Regions from separate parts of the Kitasatospora sp. NPDC058032 genome, predicted to be linked through region 2. Evidence: riboswitches for the same ligand, from Rfam matches in the RefSeq annotation. Region 2 holds a riboswitch; the other holds the start of a gene.
The links. A riboswitch is a leader RNA that binds a small molecule or an ion and turns the genes downstream of it on or off. The one in region 2 is predicted to bind cobalamin.
Positions count from the first base shown of each region.

Region 1: another riboswitch for cobalamin. It lies ahead of ACFVUH_RS13500 (ABC transporter substrate-binding protein); the one in region 2 lies ahead of ACFVUH_RS21950 (HoxN/HupN/NixA family nickel/cobalt transporter).

Region 1 covers NZ_JBHVRK010000006.1:365,626-373,127, forward strand. The annotation lists gene ACFVUH_RS13475 (NAD-dependent epimerase/dehydratase family protein) at 1-329, opposite strand, end outside; gene ACFVUH_RS13480 (hypothetical protein) at 419-619, shown strand; gene ACFVUH_RS13485 (ferredoxin) at 716-1,456, opposite strand; gene ACFVUH_RS13490 (ABC transporter ATP-binding protein) at 1,453-2,268, opposite strand; gene ACFVUH_RS13495 (FecCD family ABC transporter permease) at 2,265-3,344, opposite strand; gene ACFVUH_RS13500 (ABC transporter substrate-binding protein) at 3,341-4,354, opposite strand; cobalamin riboswitch at 4,407-4,612, opposite strand; gene ACFVUH_RS13505 (LuxR C-terminal-related transcriptional regulator) at 4,736-5,854, shown strand; gene ACFVUH_RS13510 (hypothetical protein) at 6,358-6,897, opposite strand; gene ACFVUH_RS13515 (BTAD domain-containing putative transcriptional regulator) at 7,056-7,502, shown strand, end outside.
Region 2 covers NZ_JBHVRK010000013.1:176,547-184,048, forward strand. The annotation lists gene ACFVUH_RS21925 (SsgA family sporulation/cell division regulator) at 1-108, shown strand, start outside; gene ACFVUH_RS21930 (WhiB family transcriptional regulator) at 156-455, shown strand; gene ACFVUH_RS21935 (oleate hydratase) at 503-2,272, opposite strand; gene ACFVUH_RS21940 (hypothetical protein) at 2,619-2,882, shown strand; gene ACFVUH_RS21945 (erythromycin esterase family protein) at 3,059-4,456, shown strand; gene ACFVUH_RS21950 (HoxN/HupN/NixA family nickel/cobalt transporter) at 4,540-5,649, opposite strand; cobalamin riboswitch at 5,703-5,941, opposite strand; gene ACFVUH_RS21955 (PIG-L family deacetylase) at 6,144-6,989, opposite strand; gene ACFVUH_RS21960 (DUF4259 domain-containing protein) at 7,105-7,502, opposite strand, start outside.

The sequences.
Region 1 (7,502 bases), on a different contig from region 2:
GTCCGCACCATCGCGGCCAGCACCACCGCCGTACCGAGGTCGTTGCAGCCGACGTACTTCGGTGCGTCCTGGAGGTCCAGTCCCAGGCCGACCATCGCCGCCTGGTGACAGACCGCGTCCACCCCGGCGAGCGCCTCCTCGACGGTCGCCGCGTCCCGGACGTCACCGCGCCGGAAGTCGGCACCCGCGGGCAGCGCGGGCGCCCTCCCGGTCGGATGGACCGCGGGCAGCAGGGCGTCCAGGACACGCACTCGGTGTCCGGCCGCGACCAGGGCTCGTACCACGGTGGCGCCGATGAAGCCGGCGCCGCCGGTGACCAGGATTCTCATGCCGCCGACGCTAGCGGCCGATCGGATCCGCGGCCCGGTGACACGGGACGGTGTCACTGATCGGCAGGACGCGGGTAGCGCCCGGCCCCGTGACGGCGGCCGGTGCTCGACAGCACGGCGGGGACGGGTGGAGCGGGGCGGTTCTCGTCCTGCTCGCCGGCCGCGACCGCCGGCGCGTCACCGACGCCGAGGCCATCGCCCGCCTCGCCGACGAACTCGGTCAGCGGCACGGCGGCGTCGGCATCGTCGTCGTCAGCTCCACCGCGCACTGGCGGTCCCCGATCGTGTGAGCCCCTCCGCGTCGCCGTCTGCCTGGCTGCGCAGGTCGGCGCGGGTGGATCGCGGTGAGCCGGTCATGGAGTTCGCCCCGATCCTGGTGATCGCGATCAGCTGTGGTGGTCCGCCTGCTCCTTCTTGTGGCGGGGGAGCCGGTGGGACTCCACCGGTCGGCCGTCGGCGAGGTGTTCGGTGACGATGCGGCCGGCGGCGGCCGGGTCGATCCTCCCGTACCAGATGTCGTCCGGCTGGACGCTGACGACGGGGGCCTGGTTGCAGGGGAACTGGCACCCCGTCTGGGTGACGAGCACGTCGTCGTCGCCGAGGCCCTGCTCGGTCAGCTTCTGTACCAGGGCGCGTAGCCCCTCCTCCGCGCCCTTGGCCGTGCAACGCGGGCCGCGGCACACCAGGACCTGGTGCCGGTGACCGGGGACGTCCTCCCAGGCCGCGGAGGTGAGGCCGGGCTCATCGCCGGTGATGGCCTTCGTCGCCGCGGCCACGGTGGCGACCGCGTCCGGCGAGTCGGCGAGGCGGGTCGCGACGAGGAGTTCGGGGCGGTGGCCCGCGCGTTCGCGCCACCAGTACGCGGCGATCCGCCGCAGCCAGGACTGGGCGGGGCCGGACGCCGCGAGGCGGACGCCGATCACGACCACGGTCTCGGCGCCCGCGTCGGCCAGCCTGGTCAGCTCGGCCGACAGGGAGGGGTCCGCCTGCTGCAGGAACGCGATCGAGGCCCGGTGCGAGGCGGCCGTGCGGAGGAGTTCGTCACGGCGCACGGCCTCCCCGGCCGACATGCCGACCAGGAGCACGGCGCTGCGGCGGGCGGGGGCGCCCGGGACCGGGGAGGTCATGGTGCTGTCCTTTCGTGGAGCAGTCCGTTCCACCGGATGTGCGGTCGGTCGTGCCGGGGGTGTCGTTCCACGGTGGCGTCGACGCCGTAGACGTCCGCGATCATCGACGAGGTGAGCACGTCGGAGCCGGGCCCGTGGGCGACCAGCCGGCCGTCGAGCAGGACGGCGACCTCGTCGCAGTAGGCGGCGGCGAGTTCGAGGTCGTGCAGCGCGGCCACCGTGGTGATGCCCAGCCCGCGCACGGTGCCGAGGAAGGCGAGTTGGTGGCGCAGGTCGAGGTGGTTGGTGGGCTCGTCGAGCAGGAGCACCCCGGGCTCCTGCACCAGCGCCCGCGCGAGCTGGACCCGCTGGCGCTCGCCGCCCGACAGCGTCGGCCAGGACCGGTCGAGCAGGTGGCCGACGTCGGCCGCCGCGACGGCACCGGCGAACACCGCCCGCTCGTGGGCGTCGGCGGCGGCGTCCGCCGGCACGGGCCAGCGGCCGCGGTGCGGGGTGCGTCCGAGGTCGATGACCTGACGGGCCGACAGCGACAGCCGGGTGTCCGCCTGCTGCTCCATGAAGGCCACCTGGCGTGCTCGCCGGCGGGCCGTGAGCGCGTGGAGGTCCTCGCCGTCCAGGAGGACCCGTCCCGCGCTCGGCCGGGTCAGTCCGGCGACCGCGCGCAGCAAGGTGGTCTTCCCGGCGCCGTTGGGTCCGAGCAGGCCGGTGACCCGGCCGGGGGCGAACGCGAGCGAGACCTCGTCGAGCAGCGTGGCTCCGCCGATGCGCACACGAAGTCCCTCCGCGCGCAGCCCGGCGGGCGTCGCCGTCACTGACCGCTCCCGTCGGCCCGCCCCTGGCGCCACAGCAGCCAGGCGAAGAAGGGCGCTCCGAGCCCGGCCGTGATGACGCCGACGGGGATCTCCCGGTCGGGGAGGACCGAGCGCGCCACGATGTCGCTGCCCACCAGGAGGGACGCGCCCACCAGCGCCGACACGGGCAGCAGGAGGGCGTGGCGCGGGCCGCAGACGAGCCGGACCACGTGCGGTACGACCAGGCCGAGGAAGCCGATGACGCCGGTGTTGGCGACCAGGCACGCGGTCACCAGCGCGGCGGTGGCGACGAGGAGCCAGCGGGTGCGCTCGACGTGGACGCCGAGGGAGCGGGCGGCGGTCTCGCCGAAGGCGAAGGCGTCCAGGTCGCGGGCCGAGGAGGCCAGGACCGTGACACCGGCCAGCGCGACCGCGGTCAGGAAGACGGCGGTGGGCCACCGCACGCCGGCGACCGAGCCCAGCGTCCACTCCATGACACCGCGCGCCGCGTTGCGGTCCCCGAGGACCAGCACGACGAACGAGGTGTAGGCCCCGCACATCTGTCCCACGGCGATGCCGGCGAGCACGGTCCGGGTGGTCGGCAGCGACCGGGTGCGCGCGCCGGCCAGTGCCAGCACGACGACGGCGGCGATCAGGGCACCGGCGAAGGCCGCCGTCGCCACCGCGCCGGTGCCCACGGCGCCGGACACGCCGACGCCGAGCACGATCACGGTGACCGCGCCGGCGGCGGCTCCGTCCGAGATCCCGAGCAGGAAGGGATCGGCCAGGTCGTTGCCGGTCAGCGTCTGCAACACCGCGCCGCAGACCGCGAGGCCGGCGCCGGTGGCGGCCGCTCCCAGGACCCGGGGCAGCCGCAGCTGCCAGACGATCCGGTCGTCGAGCAGCGTCACCTGCGGGTCTCCCAGCCCGAGGCGGCGCACCACGACATCGATCACCGTCCGGACCGGCTCGTGGTGCGAGCCCACGGCCAGGCCGAGGAGCACGGTGGTCAGCAGCAGGGCCGCGGCGACGGCCAGGGCCGCCGCCGCGCGGCCCGGACCGGCGGGCCGCACGGCGGGGCGGGCTGCCGTGGTCATGAACCCGGGCGCAGCTCGGCCAGCCCCTCGGACACCCGGGCGGCGCCGTCGGCGAGCCGCACGCCGGGGGTCGACTCCGAGAACGGCACCACCACGAAGGCCTTGCGCTGCACGGCGGTGAGCCTGCTCAGCACCGGGTCGTTCTCCAGGTAGTCGATCTTGGACTGGGCCGTGTCCGAGTCGGCGTCCGCGAGCACGATGGCGTCCGGGTCCGCGGCGACGACCTTCTCCCAGCTCACGTTCTGCCAGCTGCCGGGCAGGTCCCCGAAGACGTTGCGGGCGCCCACGGCGTCGAGCACGAGCTGAGGTCCGCCGTGGCCGGCGCCGACGTAGGGCGTCTTGGTGTCGGAGTCGAACCAGAGGATCTTCAGGTCCTTGCCCGCGGCCGCCGCCGTGAACCGGGCCAGCTGCTGCTCCTGCTGGCGCTGGATCGCGGTGGCCCGCTCCGCGACGCCGAAGACCTTGGCGACGTCGTTCAGTTCGCCCCACATCGCCTGCCAGGTCGTCGGCGGCACCTGGCTCTTGTCCGAGCAGCCGAACGGGGACAGGTACGACGGGATGCCCTGGCCGCGCAGCTCCTCCCGGGTGCCCGCGACCTTGTCGGTGAACGCGCTGGAGTAGGAGGCGTACAGGAAGCCGGGACGGGCCGCGAGGAGCTTCTCCTTGGTCGGATAGCCCTTGGAGAGCACCGGAACGGAGTCGTAGGCCGCCTTCCACTTCTCCGGGACGGCGTCGTCGAGATAGGCGGTGCCGGCCATGCGGGACTGCAGGCCGAGGGCCAGGGCCACCTCGGTGGCACCCTGGTTGAGCGTCACCAGCCGGTCGGGCGGAGCGCCGACCGTCACGGTGGTCCCGCAGTTGTCCACGCTGACCGGCTCGGCACTTCCGGTCGTCGCACTGGACGCGACGGGCGCGGGGGCGCCCGCGCAGGCGCTGAGCACGCCGGTGAACAGGACGGCCGCGACCGTCCGGCCGACACGCGTCGGGCCTGCGGGGCGTGCGGAACGCATGGATCGGAACGGGCGCGGCAGAGCGCTGGGCACGTGTTCTCCAAAACCCTCGTGGAACATGTCGCGCCGTGGCCGGTCTCCTGGCTTCCGCATCGACACACCGCAGCCGACCTTCCCGGGCGGCTCTTCCAGCCCGCCCAGTGGTCCTGACCGCTGGCGGAGCCGGTCAGCGAGGGCCGCGATACTCCGCGGCAACAGTGGCGAGGGCCGCACCGGACTCAGACCGGTTTCCCGAACACCATGGCGATTGCAAGGTATCAGGCGTGGTCAGGTCGGTGCCGACCGGCACCTGGCGCGACTGCCGCCCTTCCTCGGTCGGTGGCGACCGGCGACGTCCCAGGACTGTGGGGAGTACGCCAACTTCGGCCCTATGGTAAAGAGATGACCTCATTCCGCGACAGGGAACGCCGCATGATGGGAGAGATCGACGATCTGGCGGCGGCGAAGCTTCCGCTCGAACAGTTCTTCCGGCAGCTCCTCACCGTCCTCGGGCCCGCTCTCGGATCCGAAGCGGGCTGCCTGCACGGGGCCGATCCGGTCACCGGCTTCCTGACCTCCACCGTTGCCGAGGGCCTGCAGCCGACCGCCTTCGAGCACGCCATCCGGTTGGAGATGTGGTCCGACGACACCACCCGGTTCGTCGACATCCGGGCCGCCGGACGCGTCGTGGAGACCGTCCACCGCGCCACCGGTGGCCGCCCCGAACGCAGCGTGCGCTACCGGGAGCTGCTCGCCGAGTTCGGACTGGGCGACGAGCTGCGGATGAACTTCGACGTCGGCGGCGGACGGTGGGGAGCCGCCGCCTTGATGCGCGAGGCCGGTTCGGCGCCCTTCGGCGCGCGCGAGCAGAGACTGGCCGAACGGGCCGCCCGGGCGGTGGCCGCCGCCCTTCGCGACTATGCGCTGCCCGCCGCGGGCGGCCCTGACGGACAGGACGTCCGAGCGGACCCGCAGGACGGACCGTACTGGCTCGGGGTCGCCGTCATCGGCCCCACCGGTCAGCTCACTTCCGCGGACTCCGGGGCCCGGCAGCTGTTCGAGGAACTCTCCGAGCCGCAGTACCGCCCCGCCGGAGTGCCGACCGCGCTGGTCTACCTCTCGGAGCGGGCCCGCACCCACGTGCCCTCCGCGAACGCGGGCGCCCACGCCTGGGCCCGGCTGCGCCGTCCCAGCGGCCAGTGGCTCGCGGTCCGCGCCTCGCTGCTCGACCGGAGCCCGCGGGGCAGCGTCGCCCTGGTCGCCCAACCCGCGAGCCCGGTCGACGTCATCCCGCTGTCCCTGCTGGCACACCGGTTCTCCCCCCGCGAGCAGGAGGTGGTGCTCCAGGCAGTACGGGGCCTGAGCACCAGGGACATAGCCCACCGGCTCTTCCTGAGCCCGGCCACCGTCCAGGACCACCTGAAGTCGGCCTTCACCAAGACCGGCGTCCGCAGCCGCCGCGAACTCGTCGCGCTCCTCGCGGCCCCGTACACCGCCGGACTCGGCCGTCCCCCGGCCTGACGCCCCCACCCGGCCGGTCCCGCCCCGGAACCCGGCACGCGCCCGGACAGCACGCGGGCCCCAGGTCACTGACCTGGGGCTTGGTCGTTGAGCGGTCCGCAACGGGTCGTCCTCCTACCACAGGGAAGAGGCGTCGCGCCCCCTGCAAACCTGGGATGCCACCGGTCGCCGCCGGATGGGAGGGTCTGTCCCGGCGCCGCCCCTGCGACGGGGTCCGCCCCCGTACCCATGACACCTTCCCGGCAGAGGAGTTCCTGCCCCGTGCCACGCGCCCCTCACCCCGGAGTCCCCGCCGGCCGACGAGACCCCCGCCCTGCCTCCCGTACCGCCGAGGAACCCCGAACGCCGGACGGCCCGGCCACCCGAGGGTGACCGGGCCGCTCGTACGGGAGCCCTCACGCCGTGCCCCGAGGGCTCCGGACCGGCACCGGCACCGGCACCGTAGGCGGTACCGCCGGGCGGACTGCCCACTGCCCCGCCCGGCCGTCACCACCGCGCCGCCGTCAGTTCCAGGGGTTGGCCTGCTGGTCGTTGATGGCGGTCCAGAAGCGGGCGTTGGGGCTGATGTTGCCGTACGCCCAGAAGCTCCACCCGCCGACGTACTCCAGGTTCGGGCCGTAGCGGCCGTCGTGGAACTCGGCCTGGCGCCAGCCGATGCCGAAGGACGCCTGGCAGACGCTGTTCGCGGCGGCCTGGCTGTTCAGTCGCGAGCCCTTCACCGGCTGGCTGAGCGCGACGGTGCCGCCGGACCAGCCGCTGTAGAAGCCGATGCTGATGCCGTCCGGCGCCGGGCTGTCGTCCACGTTGATGCAGAGGACCGGCAGCGAGACGGACGGCAGGGTGTCGCCGTTGTACGGGTCGCTCGGCGTCGAGTGCTGGGGGCCGCCGACCTGGACGGTCCCGTCCGGGCCCGTCGCGAGCACCTGCCAGGTCATCCCCTTGTGGGTGGCCGGCCCGGCGGCCTGCGCGGTGCTCGCCGAGAGGGGCACGAGGGCCAGGCCGAGTGCGACGGCCAGGGCCGCGCCCTGCTTCATGCGCTTCATCCAACTGCTCCTTGAGTGTGGGGGAGCCGGCCCAGCGGGGCCGGTGAGAGAAGACTCCCAACCGGATGCACAAAGTCGACACGAGTCCGTCATGAAATGGTCACAAGCCTCGAAGGTGTCCGGGTCGCCTCGACGTCGGCCAACCACGGGAGGGACACATGGAGTTCAAGATCCTGGGGCCACTGGAAGTGTGGGCCGACGACGGTCGGCGGACCCGGACGGAAGGCGCCAAGCAGGAGCGGATGCTCGGCACCCTGCTGCTGAACGCCGGGGCCGTCGTCCCGGTGGCCCGCCTGGTCGACGCGGTCTGGGACGACGAACCGCCCGCCACGGCCCACCGCCAGGTGCGGAACCTCGCCGGGCTGCTGCGGCGCAAGCTCGCCGCCGCGCACGACGGGTCGCCGGTGCTGCTCACCGACGGCCCCGGCTACCGGATCGCACCGGACGGCCACCCGGTGGACGCCCTGACCTTCGCCCACCGGGTGTCGGTGGCGCGCCGGCTGGCCGAGCGCGGCGAACCCGCCGCAGCCGTCCAGGAGTTCCGGTCGGCGCTCGGCCTGTGGCGCGGCCCGGTGCTGGACGGGCTGTCCGGCAGCCTGCTGGCC
Region 2 (7,502 bases):
GGGGCCGAGTCGGGGCGCATCGACTGGGACCGCTGCATCGGCGCCCTGCTCTCCGGCGGACCGGCGGGTCCGCGGTCCGGCAGGCATGAAGGGCCGGATCGGGGTTAGACGGGCGGGCGAAACCGACCACCGTCCCGCGTCAGGAAAGGGCCGCCGTGACCGACATCCCCCGCCTCCCCGGAGCCGCCGAGCAGCACCGGAACTGGCAGCTGGAGGGAGCCTGCCGCACCGTCGACAGCGGCATCTTCTTCCATCCGGTCAACGAGCGCGGCGCCGCCGCGAAGGAGCGCGAGCAGAACGCGAAGTCGGTCTGCGCCCGCTGCCCGGTGCGGGTGCCGTGCCGCCGGTACGCGCTCGCCACCCGGGAGCCCTACGGGGTGTGGGGCGGACTCACCGAGGAGGAGCGGCGCGTGCTGTTCACCGACGCCTCGGCGCCGGACCGGCGGATCGCGTAGCGGGTCCGCGGACCGTTCCCGGTCCGCGGACCCGCCGGCGCGTGCCGCTACCGCCCTTCGTCGATCAGCCCGAACTCCTCCATCAGGGCGCCCACCTCGGTCGCCTCCAGCCGGTGCAGCAGCCGCTTGCGCAGGAACTCCGGGCCGGGCAGGTTCAGTTCGGCGCCGTCCCGCAGCCTGCTGGTCGCGGCGAGCAGCTTGCGCACGTCATAGGTGGAGTTGAAGACCTCGGGCACCCCGCGCTCGACGTCCATCAGCCGGTAGGCCGCCTCCATGCCGGTGCGCACCGAGTACTCGGTGGTGAAGATGCAGTCCCGCCCGGTCTCCGCGAACTGGCCGATGAACGCGAAGTTCACCGCCCCCTCCGGCACCACCTGCGGCCGGTCGCCGGCCTTGCGCGGCAGGAAGAACGAGGTGACGTACGGCATCATCACCGGCACGCAGCGGGCGGCCTCGGCGGCCAGCTCGGGGATCTCCGCCTCCGGGACGCCCAGGTGGTACAGCCACTCCTGGGTGATCTCCTCGCCGGTGCACTCCGCCATCGGCTTGCGGACGTAGTCGCCCGGCCGGTCGACGAAGAGCGAGTACAGCCAGACCACGATCTGGTCGGCCGGCTGCTGCTTGAAGTGCGGCTGCCGGTTGACCGTCCAGCTCAGCAGCCAGGAGGAGTCACGGGCGGTGACGATGCCGCCGGTGACCACGCCGCCGCTGAACGGGTCGCGCTTGGCGACCTGCTGGATGTACCGGGGGATGCGCGGGTCCAGGGTGGTGACGGTGGCCGACTCCCACTTGCTCTGCGCGATGTTGCCGCAGAACACCTCGGGGCGGCCGAACTCCGGGTCCTTGGCGGCGATCCGCCGCCACAGGTCCCAGGCCGGTGCCGGGCCGTCGTCCAGCCGGGCCGGGGTGTGCTGGTCGCCGTTGTCCGAGTTCTCGGTGAGCGAGCCGATGGTGGTGAACACCAGGTCGTCCTCGCCGAGTTCGACGCCGCCGGGCTTCCCGGCCTCGGTCCAGTGGATCCGGGTGGCCCGCTTGCGGCCGGGCGTGAGGTCGAAGTCGATGTCGGTGACCTCGGTGTCGAAGCGGAAGGTCACGCCCTGGTCCATCAGCCAGCGGGTCAGCGGCAGCACCATCGACTCGTACTGGTTGTACTTGGTGAACTTCAGCGCCGAGAGGTCCGGCAGGCCGCCGACGTGGTGGACGAAGCGGTGCAGGTAGAGCTTCATCTCCAGGGCGCCGTGCCACTCCTCGAAGGCGAACATGGTCCGCCAGTACAGCCAGAAGTTGCTGTCCAGGAAGTCACGGCCGAAGACCTCGTCGATCCGCTTGCCCTCCAGCTCCTCGCGGGTGGCCAGGAAGATCCGCACCAGGTCCTTCTGCGCCCGGTCGTTCAGCGCGAACAGGCCGTCGGTGCGGGCGTCCCGGCCGCGCTGCTCGGTGACCCGCTGGAGCGAGAAGTTCGGGTCGTCCTTGTTCAGCCAGTAGAACTCGTCGAGCACCGAGGCGCCCTCGACCTCCAGCGAGGGCACCGAGCGGAAGAGGTCCCACAGACACTCCATGTGGTCCTCCAGCTCGCGGCCGCCGCGCACCACGAAGCCCTTCTCCGGCTCCTTGATGCCGTCCAGCGCACCGCCAGGCAGCCGCAGCCGCTCCAGGACGGTGATCCGCTCGCCGGGCACCTGCGCATCGCGTACCAGGAACGCCGCCCCCGCGAGCGACGCCAGGCCCGAACCGACGAACCAGGCGCTCGCCCGGTCGGCCCGCTCGGGCTTGCGCGGCTTGGCGAACGCCTCGTAGTTCCCGCTGCTCCAGTACACGTGCACTCCTTCGATCGGTGGATCAGCCGTCGGCGCGCCGGCAGACCTCGCCCACGCTGGCCAACGGCGCTTCCGGCGGCAACGCGGCTGGTCCGAACGGGTGACACCCCGTCGGCCCGGCACGCCCTGCGCCGTGATCACCACACTGCCCCGTCCGGCACGGCCGCGGATCGGTCCACCGGGACCTGATCCCGGTCCGGAGGTCCCGGACGGATCGTGCCATTGGTCCCGTTTCGCGCCCTTCGCGCCGCTTCCGACCCCGCTGGGCGCGCCCTCGAACGGTCCCCGGCCCCCGAACAGCCCACCCCGGGGTGTCCCGGCGGCCCGGGCGGCCGATCCTCGTGCCATGGCCTCGATCGTCGTCCTCTACGAGCTGGAACCCGCCCGGGTCCTCGGCCCCGACGGGGTCGAGCCCGCCGTCGCGGCCGTGCACGCCGCCGGCTCCGACCCGGACGTGCCCGAGGACCCGCTGCCCCGCACCCTGTGCGGCCGGGACACCGGGGACATGGAGCACGCCCACTTCCGGCCCGGCCTGGGCGAACCCTGGTACCCGCCGACCCTCGCCGAGCAGCGCTGCCGCGAGTGCGAGCGGGCCCTGCGCACCCGGTAACGGACGGCGGCCCCCCGGCGGGCGGGGGGACGCCCACCGAATTCCGCCGGGGGGTTGCCCCCAGGAAGGCCGGAGGCCGTCCCCAGTGCGCCGCCGTCGCCGCCGAAGTCAGGATCGACTCACCGAAACGCCGAGGTCGACGGCGTTCAGGCCGAGTCGAGGAGTGAACCGGAACGATGACGGACAGCAAGCGGATCGGGCGGCGCGGACTGCTGGCGGCGGCGGCGACGGCGGTGGCGGCAGTGGCGGTAGTGGCGGCAGTGGCCGTGCCGGCCCCGGTGGCGGCGGTCGCCGCCCCGGTGGGACCGGCGGCCACGGCGGAGGTGAACGCCGAGTACGCCCGCCGGGCCGAGGTCGTGCGCGCTCTGGAGAGCGTCGCCCAGCCGCTGCGCACCACGGAAGCCGGCGGCCGCACCGCCGACCTGAACGCGCTGGGCGCGATGATCGGCGACGCCAAGGTGGTCGGCCTCGGCGAGGCCACCCACGGCTCGCACGAGTTCTTCGCGATGAAGCAGCGGCTCTTCCGCTACCTGGTCGAGGAGAAGGGCTTCACCAGCTTCGCCCTGGAGACCAGCTGGACCAGCGGTCTGCAGATCGACGAGTACGTCCAGGGCGGGCCGGGAGACGCCCGGCAGCTCGTCAAGGAGGTCCTGGGCGGCAGCCCGTGGGAGCGCGAGGAGTTCGCCGACCTGATCGCCTGGATGCGGGCCCACAACCGGAGCCACCCGAAGAACCCGGTCCACTTCGTGGGTGACGACCTCGGCCTCCCGAGGCTCGGCGACCCGGCCTTCGACCGGGTCACCTCCTACGTGCGGCAGGCCAGGCCTGCCGCTCTCCCGCAGCTCGACGGGCTCTACGCCGGCCTGCGGCCCCTGGACGACCTCTTCGCCTACATCGGCAGGCCGGTCGCCGAGCGCCGGGCGAACGCCGCCACGGCCCGGCAGGCGCTCGACCTGGTCACCGCGAGCGGCACCCCCGGCGACGACGCGTACGAGTGGGCCGTGCAGCACGCCCGCAACATCGCCCAGACCTTCGCCTTCGCCACCTTCGACCTCGGCGACCCGGCCTCCGTCGCGGCCTCGGAGCAGCTGCGCGACCGGGCGATGGCCGAGAACACCGCCTGGTGGCAGCGCCGCACCGGCGGCAAGGTGCTGATGTCGGCGCACAACGGCCACGCCGGCTACCTGTCCACCGACACCTTCCTGTACCCCGAGCCGCAGGGCTCCCAGCTGCGCGACACCTACGGCCGCGACTACGTGGCCATCGGCTTCACCTTCGACAGCGGCTCCTTCCTCACCACCGACGCGGTCCTGACCGGCGGCTGGAAGTCCGTCACCGTCCCGGCGGCCACTCCGGACATGAACGAGTACACCCTCGACCGGGTCCGCTACCGGGACTACTACGTCGACCTGCGCACCGCTCCCCGGGCGGCCCGGGACTGGCTGGACGTCAGCCGGCCCACCTACGACGCCGGCACGATCTTCGTCAAGGACCCCCTGCCGCGGCTCGCGATCGGCCGGGCCTACGACGTCCTCATCCATCTGAACCAGGTCACCGAGGCGCGCAGGTTCTGATCGGGTCCGCTCCGACCGGGGCCGTGCCGGGCCCCGGTCGGGATGCGGCGCGCGCCGGCGCGGCGGCGCGGTCCGGAGGGGCGTCAGCCGGTCTTCTCCACCCGGGCGCTCCAGCGCTGCTCGACGTTGCCGAGCCGCCAGTAGCCGAGGGCGCAGGCCCAGACGACGACGAACAGGCCGACGATGACGTAGCCGACGTTGTCGAGACTGATGTCGGCGATCCAGGTGGTGACGGGGTCGGTGAGGTCGAGCTTCTCGTGCAGCACGCCGACGAGCTCGATGGTGCCGATCAGGAAGGCGACGGCGATCGACAGGCCGGTGATCGTGAGGTTGTAGTAGACCTTGCGGACCGGGTTGGAGAACGCCCAGTGGTAGGCGAAGTTCATGAAGGTGCCGTCGAGGGTGTCGAACAGGCTCATGCCGCAGGCGAAGAGCAGCGGCAGGCAGAGGATCGCGTACCAGGGCAGCCCCGAGGCGGCGCCGGAGCCGGCCATCACCATCAGGGTGACCTCGGTGGCGGTGTCGAAGCCGAGGCCGAAGAGCACACCGAGCGGGTACATCTGGCCGGGGCGGGTGATGGACTTGGTGAGGCGGCCGAGGAAGCGGTTCATGAAGCCGCGCTCGTCGAGGTGCTTCTCCAGCTGGCGCTCGTCGAACTGCCCGGCCCGCATGGCCTTGTAGACCTTGTGGATCCCGGCCAGGGCGAACAGGTTGAGGGCGGCGATCAGGTACAGGAAGGTGCCGGAGACACCGGTGCCGATGACGCCCAGGACGCCGCGGACGGTGGACTGGTCGTCGACCAGCGTGCCGGCGAACCGGGCACCGCCGGCGACCAGGGCGGCCATCGCCAGGACGATGCTGGAGTGGCCGAGCGCGAACCAGAAGCCGACCGAGATCGGGCGCTGGCCGTCGGCCATCAGCTTGCGGGTGGTGTTGTCGATGGCGGCGATGTGGTCGGCGTCGAAGGCGTGCCGCATGCCGAGGGTGTAGGCGGTGATGCCCAGGCCGACGCCGAACACCTGGGTGCCGACCTCGTACTTCTCCGGGGCGACCAGCAGGAACAGCGTGCCGAAGGCGACGACGTGCATGGCGGCGATGACGGCCAGCAGGCCGCCGGTGCGGACGGTGTCCCCGCGCTGCCAGCGCGGGGCCCTGGGCAGGGTCGATGACGACGTGTCGTCGGTGAGGGTCATGACGGGCGGCCTCTCCAGCTCCTCGATGGGGGGCACCCCCGGGCGGGGCCGGGGGGTACTGCGCGCGCCGTGGCCGGTCTCCTGGCTTCGGGTGTACCGCCGCACCCGCGTCCGGGCAGGGCGGAGCGCACCCCTGACTCGTCTTCCCGTGTGCCGTACGGCACCGGTGACTGCCCGCGTCGGTCGCGGGCACGTCGGGGGTACTTCCCTTCACAGTGGCGAGGGCCGCGCCGGATTGGGCCCTGACGGGCCGCCACCGGTCTTCCCGAGCACCACGGCGGGGAACACCGTAGGGGCTGGGCCCTCCTGCCGACAAGGCTGTGCAGTTGCGTGCCCGTCGCAACAGGGCGGGTCCGCACGGTCGAGGGGGTGGTTCTGACCTGGAGCGATCCTTCCTCCGGCCGGTCCCCGTTGATGACCGATGAGCCGTCGCCCGGCCGGGCGACGGCTCATCACGGTCTGCGGCGCGGGGCGCGCCGCCGGGTGGGGGCTGCTCAGCGCAGGCCGGCGAAGAGGTCGTTCTCGGGGAGCTCCGCATCGGTGGTGTCGTGGACCCGGACGAAGGTCTCCACGCCCATCAGCTGGGTGAACTTCTCCTTGCCCATCTTCAGGAAGAAGATGTTCTCGCCCTGGCTGGCGTGCGCGGCCAGCGCGTCGAACTTCTGGCCGCCGAACGCGGTGGTGTCCACCCAGGTGGTGATCTCCTCGTCGGGGAGGCCGATCTCGGGCATCTCCGACTCCCCGGAGCCCGGCTCCTCGGAACCCGGCTCCTCCCAGTCCGCGCCGAGCTCGCGCATGACCTCCCCGAACCGCGCCATCATCGAGCGGGGGGCCGTCGTCCAGTACACCTTCGGCGTCGTGCCGGCCAGCTCCAGCGCCCGCGACGTGATGCGGTTGGCCTGGATGTGGTCGGGGTGGCCGTAGAAGCCGTTCTCGTCGTAGGTCACGACGACGTCGGGCCGGTAGCGCCGCATCAGTTCGGCGAGGCGGGCGGCCGCCTCGTCCACCGGCGTGGTCCAGAACGAGCCGGGCGCGTCGTTGGCGGCCCAGCCCATCATCCCGGAGTCCGCGTAGTCGAGCATTTCGAGGTGGTCGACCTTGAGGACCTCGCAGCTGGCCTCCAGCTCCTGACGGCGCATCGCGGCGACGGCCGCCGGGTCGTGTCCGGCCTCGCCGGGCTTGACTCCTCCCGGGCCGTCTCCGCAGGCGCCGTCGGTACAGGTGACGAGCACCGTCCGGATGCCCTCGGCCGCGTAGCGGGCGAGCACACCGCCCGTGCCGGTGGCCTCGTCGTCGGGGTGGGCGTGCACGGCCATCAGGGTCAGGGGCCGGTCGGTCATGGGGGCTCATCCTTAGGTCTGCCGAGTGTTCGGCCTCGGTCTGCGGCACGGGGCCGACAGAGCGCGGTCCGCCGTGTTTCTGATCGACTGTTGGGAACGAGGGAGCCGCGGTCCCCTATTCCGGGGAGCCGGGCCCGCTCGGATCGGCCGCCGCGTTCCGGGCGATGGCCTCGGCCAACTGGTCGAACGTGCGGTTCAGTACCGACCGGCGTGCCTCCTTGAACCCCGGGGAGGGCTCCAGGCCGTCGATGCTCCGCTCCCAGACGGCCATGAACGTCGTCTTCCACTGCATGATCACGCGGGCCTCCGGCAGGTCGCCGGCGCCGTGGCCGGCCCGGGCGAGGGAGAACAGCAGCTCCAGGTTGCACGGCACGGCGACGCCCCAGTACTCGTCGGGTTCGAGCTCGACGGGGTCGCCCGCCATCGCCTGGGCGACCTCGTCGACGAGCCGGTCGATGACGAGCGACAGGTGGTCCAGGGCCGTGTCGCTCTCGAAGTTCCCGCTGCCCCACG